DNA from 3 places in the Streptomyces sp. NPDC014861 genome. Region 1 is predicted to be linked to each of the others. Evidence: riboswitches for the same ligand, from Rfam matches in the RefSeq annotation. Region 1 holds a riboswitch; each other region holds the start of a gene.
The links. Region 1 has a riboswitch for cobalamin ahead of cobN (cobaltochelatase subunit CobN). Riboswitches for the same ligand answer to the same signal wherever they lie in the genome.
Positions count from the first base shown of each region.

Region 1 (6,884 bases):
GACGCCGAGCAGGGCCAGCGCCTCGGCGACGTCGTCGCCGGCGGTGCGCATGGCGCTGGTGCCCCACAGGGAGAGGCCGACCGAGGTGGGCCACTCGCCGTTGTCGGTGCGGTACCGCTCCAGGAGGGAGTCGGCGAGCGCCTGGCCGGTCTCCCAGGCGAGCCGGGACGGCACGGCCTTCGGGTCGACGGAGTAGAAGTTCCGGCCGGTCGGCAGCACGTTGACCAGGCCGCGCAGCGGGGAGCCGGACGGGCCGGCCGGGACGAAGCCGCCGTTCAGGGCGTGCACGGCGTGGCCCAGTTCGTCGGTGGTGGCGGCGAGGCGCGGCACGACCTGCTCACAGGCGAAGCGCAGCACGTCCCGGACCTCCTGGCCGTACGCGGCGGCGACCTCCGCGACCGCGTCCGCCGACCAGCCGGCGGCCTCCATCGCCTCGACCAGCGCGCGGGCCTTGGCCTCCGCCTCGTCGGCGCCGGTGCGGGTCGCGGCGGACTCGTCCAGGCCGAGGGCCTCGCGCAGACCGGGCAGGGCCTGCGTGCCGCCCCAGATCTGGCGGGCGCGGAGGATGGAGAGGACCAGGTTGACCCGGGCCTCGCCCTCCGGGGCGCCGCCGAGGACGTGCAGGCCGTCGCGGATCTGGGCGTCCTTGACCTCGCACAGCCAGCCGTCGACGTGCAGCAGGAAGTCGTCGAAGCCGTCGTCGTCGGGCCGCTCCGCCATGCCGAGGTCGTGGTCGAGCTTGGCGGCCTGGATCAGGGTCCAGATCTGGGCGCGGATCGCGGGCAGCTTCGCCGGGTCCATGGAGGAGATCTGCGCGTACTCGTCGAGCAGCTGCTCCAGGCGCGCGATGTCGCCGTACGAGTCGGCGCGGGCCATCGGCGGGACGAGGTGGTCGACGAGGGTGGCGTGGACGCGCCGCTTGGCCTGGGTGCCCTCGCCCGGGTCGTTGACGAGGAAGGGGTAGACGAGCGGCAGGTCGCCGAGGGCCGCGTCGGGGCCGCAGGCGGCGGAGAGGCCGGCGTTCTTGCCGGGCAGCCACTCCAGGTTGCCGTGCTTGCCGAGGTGGACCATGGCGTCGGCGCCGAAGCCGCCGTCCTCGGCGCGGGCCGCGATCCAGCGGTAGGCGGCGAGGTAGTGGTGCGACGGCGGGAGGTCCGGGTCGTGGTAGATCGCGATCGGGTTCTCGCCGAAGCCGCGCGGCGGCTGGATGAGGACGAGCAGGTTCCCGCGGCGCAGGGCGGCGAGGACGATGTCGCCCTCCGGGTTACGGGAGCGGTCGAGGAACATCTCGCCGGGGGCCGGGCCCCAGTGCTCCTCGACCTGCTCGCGCAGCTCGGCCGGGAGTTCGGCGTACCAGCGCCGGTAGTCCGCGGCCGGGATGCGGACCGGGTTCCTCGCCAGCTGCTCCTCGGTGAGCCACTCCTGGTCGTGGCCGCCGGCCTCGATCAGGGCGTAGATCAGCTCGTCGCCGTCGCCGGAGACGAGGCCGGGCAGGTCGGCCTCGGGGCCGAAGTCGTACCCCTCGGCGATCAGCCGGCGCAGCAGGGCGACGGCGGAGGCGGGGGTGTCGAGGCCGACGGCGTTGCCGATGCGGGAGTGCTTGGTGGGGTACGCGGAGAGGACGAGCGCCAGCTTCTTCTCGGCGTTCGGGATGTGCCGCAGGCGGGCGTGGCGGACGGCGATGCCGGCCACGCGGGCGGCCCGCTCGGCGTCGGCGACGTAGGCGGGCAGGCCGTCGGCGTCGATCTCCTTGAAGGAGAAGGGGACGGTGATGAGGCGGCCGTCGAACTCGGGGACGGCGACCTGGCTGGCCGAGTCCAGCGGCGACAGGCCCTCGTCGTTCTCCTCCCAGGCGGCGCGGGAGCCGGTGAGGCAGAGCGCCTGGAGCACCGGCACGTCGAGCGAGGCGAGCGCGCCCGCGTCCCAGGCCTCCTCGTCGCCGCCGGCCTGGGCGGCGGCCGGCTTGGTGCCGCCGGCGGCGAGGACGGTGGTGACGACGGCGTCGGCACCGCGCAGGACGGCGAGCAGCTCCTCCTCGGGGGCGCGCAGGGAGGCCACGTACAGCGGGAGGGGGCGGGCCCCGGCGTCCTCTATCGCGTCGCAGAGGGCGCCGACGAAGGCGGTGTTGCCGCTCATGTGGTGGGCGCGGTAGTAGAGCACGGCGATCGTCGGGCCGGGCGCGTCCTTCGCGGCGCGCTCCAGCGGGCCCCAGGTGGGGGCGGCGGCCGGGGACTCGAAGCCGTGGCCGGTGAGGAGCACGGTGTCGGAGAGGAAGCGGGCCAGCTGCTCCAGATTGGCGGGGCCGCCGTGGGCGAGGTAGGCGTGCGCCTCGGTGGCGACGCCGATCGGCACGGTGGAGGCGGCCATCAGCTGGGCGTCGGGGGCCTGTTCGCCGCTGAGGACGACGACCGGCTTTCCGGTGGCGAGGACGGCGTCGAGGCCCTCCTGCCAGGAGCGGACGCCGCCGAGGAGGCGGACGACGACGAGCTCGGCGCCGTCGAGGAGACCGGGGAGGTCGCCGAGCGGGAGCCGGGAGGGGTTGGCGAAGCGGTACGCGACCGGGCCCTCGGGCGCGGCGGCGTTCGCCGCTCGGGCGCTGAGCAGGTCGGTGTCGGAGTGCGACAGCAGCAGGAGCATGGCGAGCTCAGGCCTTCCTCGGGGTTGTCCGCGCCCCGGGTGGTCGTATGGACGGCGGGGGAGTTCCTGACTCACCCGGGCCGTCGCCGGCTCGGGCTCACAGTGGCGGGACCGCGCCGGATTCTCACCGGGCTTCCTCCCCGGGGTCCTGGGACCCCATGCCGCTCTGCATAGTAGATCGTGAGGTCGGCGGGCCGGAGAGGGCCGGGGAGTCGGCCGGATCACACTCGGTGGCCGCCCGGTTTCCCGTGGGTATGCTCGCCGCCATGCCGCCGACCCCGCCCAGCCCGCCCGAAGCGGGCGAACCTCGCATACGGGACCGAGGCGACGCGTGCCCGGGGGCGCTCCGGCTGCACGCCGCCGCCGACGGTTTCCTCGCCCGACTCCGACTCCCCGCAGGACGTTTGACGAGGCATCAGCTCTCGATCCTGGCCGACGCGGCCGAGGAGCTCGGCGACGGCAGCCTCTCCGTCACCTCGCGCGGCAACGCCGAGCTGCGCGGGCTGGCCGAGGGCTGCGGCGGCCGGCTCGCCGCGCTCCTCGACGACGCGGGACTGCTGCCCTCCCCCACCCACGAGCGGGTCCGGAACATCGTCGCCTCCCCGGCCTCGGGACTCGACGGACTCGGCCACGCCGACGTGCAGTTGTGGGCCCGGGACCTGGACGCGGCGCTCTGCGCGGAGCCCCGCGCGGCGGCCCTCTCCGGCCGCTTCCTCCTCGTCCTCGACGACGGACGCGGCGACGTCACCGGCCTCGGCGGCGATGTGACCTTGGTCGCAGGCCCGGGCGGCGCCGCGCTCCTCGCGGCCGGCTCCCGCGCCTTCCGGCTGACCGCCGCCGACGCCGTGCCCGCCGCGCTCGCCTGCGCCCTCGCCTTCCTCGACGCCGCCGAAGCGGCCGGCACCGGCGCGTGGCGCCCGCGCGAGCTCCCGCCCGGGCACCTCCCGGACTGGGCCGGCGCCCTGGCCCGCGCGGGGATCACCGCGGAGCCCGTACCCCTCTTCGTTCCCCCGTCGGCGCCGCCGCCCGCCCCCGGCCCGCTCGGTGACCGCGCCCTGCACGTCCTCGCCCCCCTCGGCCGGCTGACCGCCGACGCACTGCGGGCGCTCGGCGAGGGCGCGGACGAGGTGCGGCTCACCCCGTGGCGCGGCGTCGTCGTGGTCCTGGCCGCCCCGGAGGCGGGATCCGGCCGGCTCGCCGCGCTCGCCGCCCTCGGCCTGATCACCGACCCCGCCGACCCGGGCACCGGCGTCACCGCCTGCACCGGGACGCCCGGCTGCGCCAAGTCCCTCGCCGACGTGCGGGCGGACGCGGCGCGCGCGCCCGGCGGGCCGCTGCCCGTGCACTACTCCGGCTGCGAGCGCCGCTGCGGACACCCGCACGGCCCGCGGATCGAGGTCACGGCCCGGGACTCCGACACCTATCTGCTGGACGGCGCGCCCGTCCCCCGTACCGCCCTGGCCCAGGCCGTCGCGGCGGCCCGTACCCGATCGATGGAGAGCTGAGGATGTACGAGTACGAGAAAGACGGCGCCGAGATCTACCGCCGTTCCTTCGCCACGATCCGCGCCGAGGCGGACCTCGCCGCCCTGCCCGCCGACGTCGCCACGGTCGTCGTCCGCATGATCCACGCCTGCGGCATGACCGACCTCGTCCGGGACATCGCGTACTCCCCCGCGGTCGTCTCCCGCGCCCGCGCCGCCCTCCAGGCCGGCGCCCCCATCCTCTGCGACGCCCAGATGGTCGCCTCCGGCGTCACCCGCAAGCGGCTGCCCGCCGACAACGAGGTGCTCTGCGCGCTCTCCGACCCGGCCGTCCCCGCGCTCGCCGCCGAGCTGGGCACCACCCGCTCCGCCGCCGCCCTCGAACTCTGGCGGGACCGCCTCGAAGGCTCCGTCGTCGCCATCGGCAACGCCCCCACCGCCCTCTTCCACCTCCTGGAGATGATCGCGAAGGGCGCGCCGAAGCCCGCCGCCGTCATCGGCATCCCCGTCGGCTTCATCGGCGCCGCCGAGTCCAAGGACGCCCTCGCCGCCAACGACCTCGGCCTCGACCACCTCGTGGTCCGCGGCCGGCGCGGCGGCAGCGCCATCACCGCCGCCGCCCTCAACGCCCTCGCGCACGAACCGGAGATCCAGCAGTGACCGATGTGAAGGGCCAGGGGAAGGACCACGTGAAGGGCAAGCTGTACGGGGTCGGCCTCGGCCCCGGCGACCCGGACCTCCTCACCCTCGCCGCCGTGAAGGCCATCGCCGGGGCAGACGTCGTCGCCTACCACTCGGCCCGGCACGGGCGCTCGATAGCGCGCTCCATCGCCGCGCCCCACCTGCGCGAGGACCACGTCGAGGAGCGGCTGATGTACCCGCTCACCGTCGAGACCACCGACCACCCCGGCGGCTACCGGGGCGCCCTCGACGACTTCTACGAGGAGGCCGCGGCCCGGCTCGCCGCCCACCTCGACGCGGGCCGCACGGTCGCCGTCCTCGCCGAGGGCGACCCGCTCTTCTACGGCTCCTACCAGCACATGCACAAGCGGCTCGCGCACCGCTACGACACCACCGTCATCCCCGGCGTCACCTCCGTCAGCGCCGCCGCCGCCCGCCTCGGCGAGCCGCTGTGCGAAGCCGAGGAGGTCCTGACGATCGTCCCCGGCACCCTCCCCGAGGACGAGCTGACGGCCCGGCTCGCCGGCACCGACTCGGCCGTCGTCATGAAGCTCGGCCGCACCTTCCCCGCCGTGCGGCGCGCCCTGGAGCGGGCGGGCCGGCTGGACGACGCCCGGTACGTGGAGCGGGCCTTCATGGCGGGCGAGCGGACCGAGCGCCTCGCCGACGTCGCCCCGGAGTCCGTCCCCTACTTCTCCGTCGCCGTCCTCCCCTCCCGTATCGACCGCGAGAACCCGGTCCGCGAGCGGGGCGAGGTCACCGTCGTCGGCACCGGACCGGCCGGCGCGCCCTGGCTGACCCCCGAGTCGCGCGGCGCGCTCGTCAACGCCGACGTGCTCGTCGGCTACACCACCTACCTCGACCGGGTCCCGGTGCTCCGCCCCGGCCAGATCCGGCACGGCTCCGACAACAAGGTCGAGTCCGAGCGGGCCGAGTTCGCCCTCGACCTGGCCCGGCGCGGCCACAAGGTCGCGGTCGTCTCCGGCGGCGACCCGGGCGTCTTCGCCATGGCCACCGCCGTCCTGGAGGTCGCCTGCGAGCCGCAGTACGCGGACGTCTCCGTACGGGTCCTCCCCGGGGTGACCGCCGCCAACGCCGCCGCCGCGGCGGCCGGCGCGCCCCTCGGCCACGACTACGCGACGATCTCGCTCTCCGACCGGCTCAAGCCCTGGGAGGTGATCGCGGCCCGCCTCCGCGCCGCCGCCGAGGCCGACCTCGTCCTCGCCCTGTACAACCCCGGCTCCCGCTCCCGCACCCACCAGGTGGCCGCCGCCCGCGACCTCCTCCTGGAGCTCCGCTCCCCCGACACCCCGGTCGTCGTCGCCCGCGACGTCGGCGGCCCCGAGCAGTCGGTGCGCGTGGTCACCCTGAAGACCCTGGAACCCTCCGAGGTCGACATGCGGACCCTGCTGCTCATCGGCTCCTCGCAGACGAGGGCGGTCGAACGCGGCGACGGACGCACGATCGCCTGGACACCGCGCCGGTACGGCTGACGGGGCGGCGGTACGGCCGACGGGCCGACGGCACGGCTGACGGGCGACGCCGCCCCCGGGTGAAGGCGCCACCCGCGGGTCTCCTCGCGGGTGAAGGCGCCACCCCTGGGTCTCCTCGCGGGTCTACTCGCGGGTGAAGGTGCCGAGTCCCTCGCCGTCCAGGTACTCGACGGTGAAGGACTTCCCGTCCTCGGCGAAGGTGACGCCGGTGCGGCCGACGGCGTTCTCACCGCGGGTCTCGAAGCTGAAGACGTCGCCGTCGTAGTGGGTGAGGCGGTACGACTGGGGCTCCGGCCCCAGCCGGAGGACCAGGCCGCCGTCCTCCTCCACCACCCGCGCGCGGCCGTAGTAGTCGCTGCGGTAGGTGCCCGTGTAGGCGTCCGCGTCCCGCGCGGGCGCGGCGCCGGACGGCGGGCGGGCGTAGTCGGTGTCCGAGCGGCCCTCGTCCTCCTGCTGCTGGTAGATCGCGTCGACCAGCGGGATCCAGTCCCGGCTGACCTTCCCGGTCTCCGCGATGTCGAAGAAGTCGAGCGCGACGGCGTCGGCGACGCCGACCGGGGAGGTGTTGGTGAGGACGACGATGCCGAGCT
Region 1 is NZ_JBIBWV010000012.1:175,900-182,783, forward strand. It holds gene cobN (cobaltochelatase subunit CobN) at 1-2,637, opposite strand, end outside; cobalamin riboswitch at 2,677-2,812, opposite strand; gene ACF1BN_RS23805 (cobalamin biosynthesis protein CobG) at 2,892-4,142, shown strand; gene ACF1BN_RS23810 (precorrin-8X methylmutase) at 4,145-4,780, shown strand; gene ACF1BN_RS23815 (precorrin-2 C(20)-methyltransferase) at 4,810-6,294, shown strand; gene ACF1BN_RS23820 (serine hydrolase) at 6,418-6,884, opposite strand, start outside.

Region 2 (6,884 bases), on a different contig from region 1:
GGCGAGGGCGCGCACCGCGTGCGGCAGGACCAGGCCGACGAAGCCGATCGCGCCGGCCGCGGCGACGAGGACGGCGGTGAGCAGCGCGGTGACCGACAGCAGCACCAGCCGCGTGCGCGCCACGGCCACGCCCAGCGTCGCCGCCGCGTCCTCCCCGAACGCGAAGGCGTCCAGCGTACGGGCGTAGCCGCCGCACACCAGCAGCGCGACGGCCAGGACGGCGGCGCACACGCCGACGTCGGACCAGTCCGCCCCGCCGAGCGAGCCGAGCAGCCAGAAGAGGATGCCCCGGGTGGTCTCGGCGTCGGCGGCGGTCATCACCACGAACGAGGTCAGCGCGGAGAAGAGCTGCATCGCGGCCACGCCCGCCAGCACGACGCGGTCCGTCGAACCGCCCAGCGTGTGGCTGAGCAGCAGGACGAGGCCGAACGAACCGAGCGCGCCCAGGAACGCCCCTCCCGCGACGGACAGCGCACCCCCGCCCACGCCGAGGACGACGACGGAGACCGCCCCGGTCGACGCGCCCGAGGAGACGCCCAGCACGAAGGGGTCGGCGAGCGGGTTGCGCAGCAGCGACTGCATCACCGCGCCGCAGACCGCGAGCCCGGCGCCGCACGCGGCGGCGAGGAGGGTGCGCGGCAGCCGCAGTTCCCAGACGATGCCCTCCCGGAGGGGGCTCAGCGCGGACGCCTCGCCGCCGAGGTGCGACACGATCACGGTCCAGGCGTCCGCGACGCGGATGTCGGCCGGACCGATGGTGACGGCGAGCGCCACGGAGACGCACAGGAGGAGGACCCCGGCCGTCCCCGCGACCGCCGTGCCGACCGCGGCACGGCGCCGGCCCCCGGCCACGCCCGCCTCGGCGGGACCGGCGGCCGGACCCGGCCGGATCACTTCGCGAGCCCGTGCGTCCGCAGCGCGGCGGCCAGCTGTTCGATGCCTTCGACGGTACGGATCGTGGGGTTCATGGCCTGGCCGCTGAGGGTGACGTACCGCTTCTCGCGCACCGCCGTCATGTTCCGCGTGACGGGGTGCGACTCCAGGAACTCGATCTTCTTCGCGGCGCTCTCGGCGGACTGGGCCTTGCGGGTCAGGTCGGCGATCACCAGCACGTCGGGGTCGCGGTCGGCGACGGTCTCCCAGTTGATCTGCGGCCACTCCTCCTTCGTGTCGTCGAAGACGTTCTTCACCCCGAGCACCCCGCTCACGATGCCCGGCGCGCCGCAGCAGCCCGCCATGTAGGGGCCCTGGGAGTCGGAGAACCAGTAGAGGACGGAGGCGCCGCCGAAGTCGGCGCCGGCCTTCGCCTTCGCGACCCGGGCGCTGAGCTCGCCGACCAGCTTCTCGCCGCGCTCCGGCACCCCGAAGATCCTGGCCAGGTCGCGGACCTCGCCGTACACGGTGTCCATGGTCAGCGGCGCGGTCCGCACGCCGTCGCCGTCGCCGCTGTTGTCCTTGCCGACGCAGTCGGAGGGGGAGAGGTAGGTGGGCACGCCGAGCTTCGCGAACCGCTCACGGGGCGCGACTCCACCCTTGCCCAGCGTGTAGAGGAACGAGGCGCTGACGAAGTCGGGCTCGGCATCGAGCACCTTCTCGAACGACGGATACCGCTCGGCGAGCCGGGGGACCCGGGCGTTCGCCTGCTCCAGCCCCTTGAGGACCGGGTCCGTCCAGGTGGCCGTGCCCACCATGCGGTCGGCCAGCCCGAGCGAGAGCAGGATCTCGGCCGATCCCTGGTCGAGGGCCACGGCCCGGCGGGGCGGCTCGGCCACCTCGACCCGCTGCCCGCAGTTGTCGAGACCGACGGGGCCGGCGGCCGCGCCGGAACCCCGGCCGGTGTCCCGGCCCTTCCCCGAGGGCCCGGAGGCCGGGTCGCCCGCGCCGCAGCCGGCGACGAGAACGGCACCGGCCACGAACAGCACGGCGGAGCGGACGGGGTGTGCGAAGGGCACGGCGGGAGTCCTCTGCGTCACGGCTCATGCGCGGAGCCTGTCGTACGGAGCTCCCCGGACGGCGGTGCGCCCTCCGGGGCGCCAGCAGGTCTTCGGACTCGGGATCGTCCGGACGGGACGCCTTCCCGGGCCCCGAGGGGCCCAGTGGCCGTTGTCCCGCCCGTCACCCTCACCGCTGCGCGTCAGCTCCGGATTCCCACCGGATTCCCTGACCCGTGCACGTACCGCCTCGATACGTACAGAGGTGCGACTGGCCCGGGCAAGCTATCACAGGGGATCTTGCCGCCGCCCGGGGTCCCGCGCAGGTCAGACGCGGTGCGCGACCTCCGCCAGGGCGTTCTTGACCTCCTGGGCCACGCGGGCGGCGTCCTCGGGGTTGTTCACGACATCGGTGTTGTTCATGTCGACGACGAGGACGTCGCTGGCGGAGTAGTGCCGGTGCACCCAGTCGTCGTACCCGGACCAGAGCGTGCGGTAGTACTCGACCAGGCCCTCGTCCTGCTCGAAGTCGCGCCCCCGCAGTCCGATGCGGTGCAGGACCGTCTCGAAGTCCGCCTTCAGATAGACCATGAGGTCGGGCGCCTTGCGGTAAGGCAGCCCCTCGATCTCGCGCATCATCTCGTCGAGCAGTCCCTCGTAGACCTGCATCTCCAGGGAGCTGATCCGGCCCAGGTCGTGGTTGACCTTGGCGAAGTACCAGTCCTCGTAGATCGACCGGTCGAGGACGCTGTCGTCCTGCTTGTACGCCTCCTTGATCGCGGCGAACCGGGTCTGGAGGAAGTACAGCTGGAGGAGGAAGGGGTAGCGCTTCGCCTGGATCTCCTCGGGGCTCGCCGAGTAGAAGAGCGGCAGGATCGGGTTGTCGTCCACGCTCTCGTAGAAGACCTCGGTGCCCAGCTCCCTGGCGAGCAGCTCGGCCACACTCGTCTTGCCGATCCCGATCATGCCTCCGACGCAGATCACCGGCATACCTCACTTCTCCCTGGGGGTCTTCTGTACGTGGACGGGGAGCTGGGCCTCCCGTACCACTCGGACGCGCGCCGGTGGTCAGGCGATTCCCCGGGGAGACGTGATCAAGGTCATTCCGTGATCGACGCCGTGCGGTCCCGATGGGCCGGCCGTACCGCGCCCGCCGCTCGAAGCGGCAGGCCGCGGCCCCGCAGCCGCGTCAAATTTTAGATGACGATCCGGCCGGAGCGCTCCGCCCCGGCGTCGGGGGCGGTCGCCCCGGTCTTGGGGCGAGTCGGAGCGGCCGGCGGGGCCGGGGAGCCGGAGGCCGGGAGCCGGGAGCCGGGGGCCGGGAGCCGGGCGAGGGGGACGGATCTTCACCCGGGGCCGGCGGTTTTCGGACGTGGCGGTCCCGGGGTGGTCCGCCGGTCGGGTCGGTCATCGGGTCGGTCGTCGGGGTCGGCCTGTGGGTTCGGTGGGTTCGGTCGGCGGGGTCTGTCAGTGGGGTCTGCGAGGATGCCGCCATGCACGAGGAAGTCATCCCCATTCTCCGCGTGGAGAACGCCGCGGTGGCCGTGGCCTGGTACGAGCGCCTGGGCTTCGCCCAGCAGTGGGAGCACCGCTTCGAACCGGGATTCCCCGCGTTCGTCGAGGTCGCCCGGGGCGGGGTCCGCCTGTTCCTGTCCGAGCATGAGGGCGACGCCCGCCCCGACACGCTGGTCTACCTCCGCGTGCGCGACGTCGATGCCGTCGCCGCCGAGTTCGGCGCGCGGGTGGAGGACGTCCCGTGGGGGCGCGAGTTCGAGCTGCGGGACCCCGACGGGAACCGGCTGCGGATCGCCACGCCGCAGGGCTGACGCCGGAGGGCCGATGCCGCAGGGCGGACGGCGGAGGGCTGATGTCGAAGGACGGACGCCGTAGGGCTGATGTGGGAAGGCAGGGCGGCGCGGGTGATCGTCGTACGAGCTGAGTACGATCACCTACCCCGGTCTGAGTACGTGAGCGGTCGCCCGCTCCCGCGCGGCACCGGAAGGGTGAGCGCATGCGCCGATTGCCGTTGCTCGTACCGCTGTTGCTGCTCACCGTGGGCTGCGGTGTGCTGCAGAACTCCGAAGGGGACGCGACGGACGCCGCGCGCGAGGTGGCGCGGAAGGCGGGCGAGCGGCTCCACAGCCAGCGTCCGCGTACCGCGGAGGAGGTCGGGCGCTCCGCCTCCGGCATCGACGGCGTGGAAGTCCTGGGACTGAGCGGCACGTCGACGCACGAAGGCGACGGCGTCGACGTGGTCGTCCGCACCTCCGGCTCCGCGTACGACGGCTGGTTCGACGTCCAGGAGATCGTCGTGCACCGCTGCTTCGAGGTGCGGGTGTCGCCCGCGGCGGAGTGGCGCGAGGTCCCTCGTGACGTCGACTGCCCCGACAACCTCCCGCTGACCTTCGCCCCGCCTCCCGCCCCGCCCGAACTGCCCTCCGGCAAGCTGCACGCGGCACTCTCCGAGGTCTCGAAGGACGGCAAGGCGGACGAGGCGGAGGTACGCGGTGCGCTCGCCGGCCTGGACCTGGACCCGGCGATCCGTACCGAGGTGCTCGCGTCCGGAGGCAGGGTCGGCGTCCACCTGTCTTTGAAGGGCAACGGCTTCGACCCCCAGGACTGCGTCCTCGCCCGCGTGACACCCGGCAAGAAGCCGGAGGTCTGGACGCCCCCGAGGATCCAGCGCATGCCCGGGGAAGGCGGCTGCGACGTCGCCTACGCCCTGAACCCCCTGCCCCTGCCGCACTGAGCGGCCCCGCTCAAGGGGGCGGGGTGAGCGTGAACTCCCAGTGGTGTGTCTTCCCTTGTCGATCACGACCAGGTGCGGGCCCTCGGGGATCCGGGGCCTCTCCCGGACGTGCCGGAATGGCGCACCTTGAGCTTCAGCCGGCCGCCGGCGGGCGGAGGGACGAGCAGGGCGCGGCCCGCACCGCTGCGCCGCCGAAGTCCTGTGCCAGGCCCGCGAGCCCCACGTCGTACCCCCAGGACCCGCTCCACGTCGCGCTCGACGCGCGGCAGGTCCAGCTCCCCCCAGTCGGCGACCTGCCCGCCGCGTTCAGCAGGAGCGCCGCAGCTTCCACGAGGGGCGCGTCGGTGTCCCACGGCGACCCTCAACGGGGCTTTGGGCACAGGGAGGTTCACGCCCTTGGCGATGTGCGTCATGTGACGCATGGTGGTAGCGGAGGATCGACAGGAAGAGATCTTCACCGTTCGGTGCGCCGGGCGTCGGCGGAGAGGTGAGGGACCTCTCTCCGTCTCCCGAACTCCGCTCGACAGGCCCACCCTTGTCAGGTTAGCCTCCCCTAAGCTGAAATCGGGAGGGGGATCGCGATGGCTCAGGACCATTCATGCCGCGTCCCTCCGGTTCACGCGAGGCGCGCTCCGTCCGCCGCTTCCCCCGCCGTCACCGCCGGCCGCTTACGCGGGCCCGGCTCACCGGGCCTCCGTTCCTCCGGCCCGGATCCGGCCTGATTCCCGAACGCCTCGCTCCCGAAGGGCAGCGCCGCCGCGACGCGCGGGCGGGGCGGCATCGTGAGAACCCTCGAAAGGAACATCTGTGTTCACTGGTACGCGTCGCGCTCCGGCGCGGTTCGTCGGGCAACTGCCGCGTGTGGCTGTCGTCGTGGTCGCCGGGCTGGCTCTGTCGGCCTGTGGTGGCGGCTCGGAGAAGGAGGAGGCGAAGCCCGGGGCCGTGACGTCCGGCAGCGGGGCGCCGTCGGTCTTCCCGGTGACGGTGGAGCACAAGTACGGCAGCACGACGATCGACAAGGAGCCGAAGCGGGTCGTCACGCTGGGTCTGTCGGACCAGGACGCGGTGCTGGCGCTCGGGATCAAGCCGGTCGGCGCGGTGGACTGGTTCAAGGAGGACCCGTACGGCAAGTGGCCGTGGACGAAGGACAAGTGGGGTGCGGACAAGCCGCAGATCGTCGGCGAGCGTGACGAGTACAACGTCGAGAAGATCGCGGCGCTGAAGCCGGACCTCGTCGTCGCCCAGTACTCGGGGATGAAGAAGGAGCAGTACGACACGCTGTCGAAGTTCACCAAGGTCGTCGCGCAGCCCAAGGGCGTGCCGGACTACGGGGCTTCGTGGCAGGTGATGACCCGGCAGATCGGCAAGTCCCTCGGGAAGGCCGGGGAGACCGAGAAGCTGATCGAGGGCATCGACGCGCGGTTCGAGGCGGTGCGCGGGAAGCATCCGGAGTGGGCGGGCAGGACCCTGGCCGTCGCGGACAGCTTCGAGGCGGGCAAGTACTCGGCGTTCACGAAGACAGACCCCAAGTCGATCTTCTTCCAGGAGCTCGGGTTCAAGCTGAAGCCGGAGATCGACACCCTCGCCAAGCCCGGCTGGAACGTGGCGGAGCTCAGCGCGGAGAAGCTGAACGTCCTCGACGTCGACCGGCTCGTCTGGGTCACCTCCAGCACCGACGCCAACACCCGCATCAAGGCCGAACCCCTCTACAAGAAGCTCAAGGTCAACCAGGACGAGCGCGACCTGTTCGTGCCCTACCAGGACCCCGACATCGGCGCCGCGTTCTCCTTCAACACCGTCCTGTCCATCCCCTACGCGATCGACGAGATCGAACCCCTGCTGACCGCGATCAAGTAATTGCGATGACGTAGTACCCGGAAGTTACGGCGCCGCCCGCGAAGGTCCTCCTTCGCGGGCGGCGCTTTCATGTCCAGGCGGGTTTCCGCTACCGGACGACGGCTTCGGGATCCCGGTCCGGATCCGCCGCAGGTCGCGGAACCGTACCCGTCCCGGCTCGTTCGCCCGGATCCTGGCGGCTGTCGGACCAGGCCGTCCACAGTTCCGCGTAGCGGCCGCCGGCGGCGACGAGTTCGGTGTGGGTGCCGGTCTCGACGATCCTGCCGTGGTCGAGGACGACGACCCGGTCGGCGGCGGCCGCCTGGGGGAGGCGGTGGGCGACGACGACGCCGGTGCGGCCTTCCAGG
Region 2 is NZ_JBIBWV010000003.1:516,054-522,937, forward strand. It holds gene ACF1BN_RS08900 (FecCD family ABC transporter permease) at 1-894, opposite strand, end outside; gene ACF1BN_RS08905 (ABC transporter substrate-binding protein) at 891-1,952, opposite strand; cobalamin riboswitch at 2,039-2,162, opposite strand; gene ACF1BN_RS08910 (deoxynucleoside kinase) at 2,259-2,921, opposite strand; gene ACF1BN_RS08915 (glyoxalase superfamily protein) at 3,425-3,757, shown strand; gene ACF1BN_RS08920 (translation initiation factor IF-2) at 3,943-4,680, shown strand; gene ACF1BN_RS08925 (iron-siderophore ABC transporter substrate-binding protein) at 5,542-6,537, shown strand; gene ACF1BN_RS08930 (ABC transporter ATP-binding protein) at 6,626-6,884, opposite strand, start outside.
Region 2: linked by a shared signal. The riboswitch ahead of ACF1BN_RS08905 (ABC transporter substrate-binding protein) and the one ahead of cobN (cobaltochelatase subunit CobN) in region 1 are both predicted to bind cobalamin.

Region 3 (6,884 bases), on a different contig from region 1:
GGACCTGGGCGATGACGCCCAGGGACTGGGAGAAGACCGAGGTGGCGTAGGTGTAGTTGCCCTCACCGGCGCACTTGCGGGGCTCCGCCGGGGTCGCGGCCGGGCAGACGCCCCGGGCGAGCGCGGCGATCAGGTCCTTCCCGCCGAAGGCGCGGGGGTCGCGGCCCACGGACTGGGCGAGGACCGCCGCCTTGCCTATGAAGCCGCCGCCGGCGTACTTGGTGCCGACCTTCGTCCAGTCGTGGACACCGCGACCCGACGCGTCCTCGCCGCCCTTGTCGAGGAAGTCGACGATGTTGCGCAGGGTGGCGTTGTCGTGACCGGTGGCGGCGAGCGCGTACGCGCCGTCGATGGTCAGGCCGTAGTCGGCGAAGCGGGGGCTGCCCTCGTAGTACCGGCCCTGGATCAGCCGCCGGTGGTCGGCGAGGTAGGCCGAGCCCTTCTTGAGGTCCGGTCCCTCACCGGCCGGGGGAGTGGTGGGCCCGGTCGTGGGAGGGGTCGTGGTCGGGGGTGTGGTGGGCGGAGTGGTCGGAGGGGTGGTCGGCGGCGCGGGCTCCTTCGTGGTCAGCGTCACCAGATCGCTCTTCGCGCCCGCGATGAGGGCCGCGGTGGTGGCGTAGAGCAGCGGGTCCGGGGTGCCCTCCTCGAAGGCGAAGCCGCCGCCGGGGAGCTGCTGGCGGGAGAGCCAGGAGACCGCCGCGTCCGCGTGCGCCCGGTCGCCCAGGGCCCGCAGGGCCTGGGCCGCCCAGCCCGTGGCGTAGGCGCTGCCCGGGACGCTGTACGAGACGGCGGGCCAGGCGCCCGTCTTGGACTGGGCCTTCTTGAGCGAGGAGCGGGCCTTGGTGACGACCGCCTTGTGGCCGCCCGCCCGCTGGAGGGCGAGCGCCACCAGCGCGGTGCTCCCGGCCTCGCTCTCGCAGACCTGTCCGTCCAGGATCAGGAAGCTCGGGAATCCGCCGTCGTCGCACTGGAGTTGAGCCAGCCGCGTCACCGCCTCGGCCGGCGGGGTCACCTCACCGTTCAACAGGGCGATGACGGCGAGGGCCTGCCCCTCGGTCTGCCCCGTCGTACGGAAATCGCCCGTGGTGGCGCAGCCGGGGACGGGCTGCGGCGCGTCCGAGCCGCTGAGGCAGACGTTCGCCAGGAGGTCGCCGAGGAGATCGTGGCCGCCGAAGTCGCGCGGGTCCCTGCCGGTGGCCTCGGCGACGAGCGCGAGGCGGGCGGCGGCGGTGGCGTCGGGCGCCTCGTCCTTCCCGGCGGGGTAGGCGTAGGCGTCGGTGTGCTCGGGCCTGGCCAGGAAGGCGGCGACCCTGCGGGCCGCGGGGCTCTCGCCGTCGGCGGCGGCCAGGGCCCAGGCCGCTTCGGTGGTGGCGAGGTAGTTCGGCACCGTGTCGCCCTCGTTGACCACCCGCTGACCGTTCGTCAGCCGGTCGGTGAGCCAGCGGGCCGCGCCCGGCAGATCGACCGAGCCCGGCGGCACGTTCGGGGCGGGCGGGTCGCTCGGGTCCGGCGGGTCGCCGCCCTCCGCGCGGACGTCGTCGGGGGTGAAGGTGGGCCGGCCCTTGGTGCCGCCGATGTCGGTGCCGCCGAAGACCCAGGCGTCCACGTCGCCCGGCTTGAGCGTGCGGGACATGGCCCCCAGCGGGCTGTACGTCCACTTCCGCTGCCCGGGTGAGGCGATCCAGTACGACCAGTAGGCGGTGGCCTGCGGGGTGAGGACGCAGTCCTCCTGGGCCGGAGTGGGGTACTGCTTGCCCCGGTCGAACGAGCCGTTGCCGATGCGGCAGATGAACGCGGGACCGTCGTGCTCCGTACCCGTGGTGCTGAACCCGCCGGACCGCAGCAGCTCGTAGCCGGTCGTGGGGGTGGCGTCGCAGCCGCGCACCACGGGGCCGCCCCAGTGGCCGAAGTCGACGGCGACGATCGCGCCGGAGGTGCGGGTGCACTTCTTGATCGGGTCGGCGCTCGCCGGCGCGGCGGCCGTGAAGTGGGCCAGGCCCGCGCCGAGCGTCAGAAAGGAGACGGTCAGGACGGACACCAGGCGTCGTCCCGCCCCCGACCACCGTCTCGCCTGCTGTTCGGTCCCCACCGCGGCCCCTCGTCTCTGCCGGGCGGGTGCGTACGTGGCGATGGCCTCGCGACGGCGACGCCGTGGCGGGGCGGTGACGACCACGCCGTAGTCCGCGACGGCGTTCTTCGTGCTCTGTTCCAGCCCAGGCATTCCGACTCACCCGGGACGAGCCGGGTCTACGGTTGCGGGTCAGCGCCGGAATTCGACCGGCTTCCCCTGGTGCTGATTGCTTATCAGCCGGAGTGCAACACGGATCGGTCGGCACCGTCAAGGTGGTCCGCGTCTCACCGGCGAGGCCCGACCGCTCGTCGTGCACGCCCCTCCGGACGACGCTGGCGGTACCTCCACCGTTCGGGTAGCGTCCTGGGCTGCCACATGGGGGAATCCGGTGCGAAGCCGGAGCTGACGCGCAGCGGTGTGGGACGGCGGGGGCCGTTTCCCGAGCCCGAATGCCCATTCGGCGACGCACGACTCGAAGCCGTACCACGCGTTCCGGACGGCGGTCCCCGGCCATGCCATGCCCTGGCCGTGCTCCGGCACGGCGACGCGCGCGTGCGACCGGAGCGGCCGGCGTCCGCCGACTTCAGGAGCACGCCTTGTCCCTTCCCCGCACCTCACGCCGTCTCGCGCTCGCGGTGCCGGCGATGCTCGGCGCCTTCGCGCTCAGCACGCTCCCCGCCTTCGCGACCTCCACCCCCGCGCAGATCGCGACGTCCAAGACCAACGGCGTCGCCTACCTCAAGTCCCTCCAGGCAGCGGATGGTTCGTACGCCGGCTCGGGTCTCTCCAACGAGTGGGCGTTCAGCGCCTTCGCCGCCGCGGGCACCGCCGTCGTCGACGTGGCACCCGGCGGCGACACCACCAAGAACGCCAGAACCGTCTACCGCAACCTGCTGTCCACGGCGGGCTGGCCGTCCGCCACCCCGGTGGTCACCGACTACGAGCGCGGCGCGCTGAACGCCTACGCCGCCGGCATCGACCCGGCCCGCGTCTCGGCCTCGCGCAACCTCATCGCGCACATCTACGCGTACTGGCAGACCGCCGAGCCGGGCTACTTCGGCCCCTCCGCCAACTTCAACGGCACCGTCTTCGCGGCTCTCGCCCTCGGCGGCGCGAAGACCCAGGCCGGCTCCGCCCGCGTCCCGCAGGCCCTGACCGCCGCGATGGTCGCCCGTCTCCGCGCCAACCAGCACAACGACGGCGGCTGGACCTACCAGAAGGTGGAGGGCAACCCCACCGCCATCAACACCGCGAGCGACATCGACATGACCGGCGCCGCGATGGCCGCCCTGTGCGTCTCCGGCGTCCCGAACACCGACGCGGACGTCGTTCAGGCCAAGAACTTCCTCAAGGGCAAGCTCGTCAGCTCCTCGGGCGCGTTCAACTCCCTCTACGGCGTCAACACCAGCTCCAACGGCTGGGGCGTCTCCGGCCTGAACGCCTGCGGATTCAACCCGCAGTCGGCGGAGTTCACCACCCTCGCCACCAAGACCCCGATCGACTTCCTCCTCGCCAACCAGTACAACCCGGCGGGCGGCTTCAAGTACAAGCCCGCCGACACCACTCCCTCCGCGTACTCCTCGATCGACGCGCTGCGCGCGGTCGCCGGAGGCGGCTTCACCGCTGCCCCGCCGGTGCCGGTCACCCCGGGCGCCCCCCAGTGGGTCGCCCAGTCGGCGTTCACCCCGGGGACCGCCACCAAGCTCGCGCTCACCGTCGACGACGGCGCCGGCAACCTCAAGGTGTGCGCGGTCTCCTTCACGCCCACGGCCGCGACCACGACCCTCGGGGACGTCCTCGCCGCCGCGACGGGCGCGGCCACCCCGTCCGGCTGCGTCACCGGCGTCACCCCCGCGTCGGGCACCGGTGCGATCACCGCGCTCAACGGCAAGGCCAACAGCGGATCGAACACCTGGAAGGTCAGCACCGACGGCTCCGCCTTCACCGGAGCCCTCCGCGAGACGACCGTCAACCTCGGCGACACCCTCGCGCTGCGCTGGGGCGCCTGACAGCGGCCGGGGCACGACGGGCGGACGCCGTCCCCCGTCGCTGCCCGCCCGCCCGGCCCATGTCGCCACGCGTGACGGCTCCTCGTCCGTGAGTGACCGCCCCGCTGTGGCGACGCCCGAGGGCTGGACCGATCACGGGGACCCCCTGAAGCCGGGCCCCGGGGGTCGACGGCACGTCCCGCCGGCCCCCGGGGCGCGAGGCGTGGAATGCGCGGGGCCCACCGGCGTAGGAGCCTGGTGGTGTGGTGAAGCCGGGGAAGGCGGTGAACGGCGCGTACCGGCGGAGCTGGCTGCGCGGGGCGCCGCCGCCCCGCTGGGTCCGGGTCCTGCCCGTGCTCCTGCTCGTCGGGGTGGGGATCGCGTCCCTCACCGACTCCGTCCCGGTGGACATCGGCTTCCTGCTCGGCGCCGTCTCCCCGCTGGCCGTCCTGGCGTACGGACCGCTGGCCACGGCCCTCCTCGGCGCGGCGACGATCGCGTTGCTGACCCTGCCCGCCTTCCACCTCGACCGGCCGGGGAACACCGACCTCGTCACCCTCGGCTTCGTCGCCACCCTGAGCGTCTTCGTCTCCTTCGTCCGCGGGCGCAGGGACGAGCAGCTCGACCTGGAACGGGCCGTCGCCGAGACGGCCCAGCGGGCCATCGTCCCCGAGGTGCGGCGGCGGGTGGGTCCCGTGCGCTGCGCGAGCCTCTACCGGGCCGCCGAGGCGGGCACGCTGGTGGGCGGCGACTTCTTCGACGTCAGGGCCGGCCCCTACGGGGTGCGGGCGGTCCTCGGCGACGTACAGGGCCACGGCCTGTCGGCCGTCGCCACGGTCGCGTCCGTCCTCGGGGCGTTCCGCGAGGCCGTCCTGGACGACGCGGACGCCGAGGCGGTCGCGGCACGGCTGGACCGCAGGCTGGTGGTCGACTCGGCGCGCACGGAGCACGCGGAACTCTTCGCCACGGCCGTCCTCCTGGACTTCGCCCCGCACGGCCGGGAGGTCCGCGTCCTGGCCTGCGGCCACCCACCGCCGGTCCTGCTGCGCGGCGGCGCCGTGCGCACCCTCGACCTCGACCCGGGACCGCCCCTGGGGCTGGGCCTCGCCGACATCGCGCCCGGAACCGCGGCGACCATGTCGCTCCTTCCCGGTGACCGGCTCCTCCTCGCGTCGGACGGCGTCTTGGAGGCGCGGGACACGACCGGCGCCTTCTACCCCTTCGCCGCGCGCCTGGCCCGGATGACCGGCCTCGGGCCGGACGAGCTGCCCGACGCGATCTGGGCGGACCTGAGCCGCTTCGCCCCCGCGATCCAGGACGACGTCTCCCTCCTGATCCTCACCCTGGACGCGCCCGGGCCGGGCTGACGCCGTGGATCGGGACGATCGCGCGGCCGTCCCGTACGGCCGCTGCGACGCGTGTCCTGCCGGTCCGGCCGTGTGACCACGATCACTCTGATCGTGGGGTTCCCGTGTCAACCGGGGACCCGGCGGCAGGCGTATGCGGGGTGTAGTCGGAGATGCGGGAGTCGTTCGTTGACGGTCGAGGAGTTCGAAGAGTTCTACGCCCATGCGGTGGCGCGGCTCACGGGGCAGTTGTACGTGATGCTGGGCGATCTGCACGAGGCGCAGGACGTCGTGCAGGAGGCCTTCGTCAAGGGCTGGAACCGCCGGCGGCAGTTGGACCGGGACGGTCAGCCGGAGGCATGGATCCGTACGGTCGCCTGGCGGCTCGCGGTCAGCCGCTGGCGCTTCCGCAGGCGTACCGCCGAGGCGTGGCGGCGTGACGCCGCGGCGCCCGCGGCGGTGGAGGGCCCCGAGCCCGACCACCTCGTCCTCGTCGAGGCCATGCGGGGACTGCCGCAGCAGCAACGCCGCACCCTCGCCCTCCACTACCTGTGCGACCTGAGCGTCGACCAGGTCGCCGCCGAGACGGGCCTGTCGACCGGCACCGTCAAGACCCACCTCTCCCGCGGACGGGCCGCGCTCGCCCACCGCATCGAGGACCCGCGCAGCCCCCGCACCGCCCACCCGTCCAGCGAGGAGGCACCCGATGCATGACTCCCACGGTCCGTCGCAGGACCCCGCCCGCGAGCCGTCCGGCGCCTCCTCCGCCGACCCGCTGAAGGCGCTCTTCGAGCAGGCCGCCGCGGCGGGCCGGGCCCGTGCCGCGTACGCCCCGGCCGGTGAGATCAGTGCCCGGGGCCGTCGCGTCCACCGGCGCCGCCTCGCGGTGCTCGCCGCGGGAGCCTGCCTGGTCGTGGGCGGGGGAGGGGCCGCGCTGGGCGCCCTGCTCGCGGGCCCGCCCCAGCCCGTGGTCCCGGCGACGAGCCCGTCCGTGATCGGACCGGCCCCCGCCGACACGACCACCGCGCCGCCCCCGACCCCCCCGTCCACGACCCAGGCCCCGTCGGTCGGCACCACCACCACCCCGCCCGCCGGCATCCCCACGTCCACGGGCACCACCCGGCCCGGCGCCACCACGACCACCACTCCACCGGGAGGCGCCGGGTAGCACCCGGCCCTCCCGCCGGCCCCCACCGATCGGGGCCGGGCAGCCCCTTACCCTTCGCCGCCGCACAGCGGGCGGGTCCGGGCAGCGCCCCAGGACCCTGCGCCGACGCCCAACAGGCGGGGCCGGGCAGCGCCCCGGACACCCCGCCGGCGCATGACCGGCCGGGCCGGGCAGCGCCCTCCCCCTGGCCGCCGCACACCGAGCAGACCCCACGCGGGACCGGTCACCTCATCGACACCGGGTCCCCCGCCCCGCCATGCCCCCGAACGATTGCAGCCCCCCATGACCGTGACAGAGGACGCCCCGCGAGC
Region 3 is NZ_JBIBWV010000003.1:356,369-363,252, forward strand. It holds gene ACF1BN_RS08260 (prenyltransferase/squalene oxidase repeat-containing protein) at 1-2,089, opposite strand, end outside; cobalamin riboswitch at 2,194-2,327, opposite strand; cobalamin riboswitch at 2,408-2,547, shown strand; gene ACF1BN_RS08265 (hypothetical protein) at 2,716-4,080, shown strand; gene ACF1BN_RS08270 (PP2C family protein-serine/threonine phosphatase) at 4,323-5,426, shown strand; gene ACF1BN_RS08275 (SigE family RNA polymerase sigma factor) at 5,595-6,119, shown strand; gene ACF1BN_RS08280 (hypothetical protein) at 6,112-6,573, shown strand; gene ACF1BN_RS08285 (mannosyltransferase family protein) at 6,856-6,884, shown strand, end outside.
Region 3: linked by a shared signal. The riboswitch ahead of ACF1BN_RS08265 (hypothetical protein) and the one ahead of cobN (cobaltochelatase subunit CobN) in region 1 are both predicted to bind cobalamin.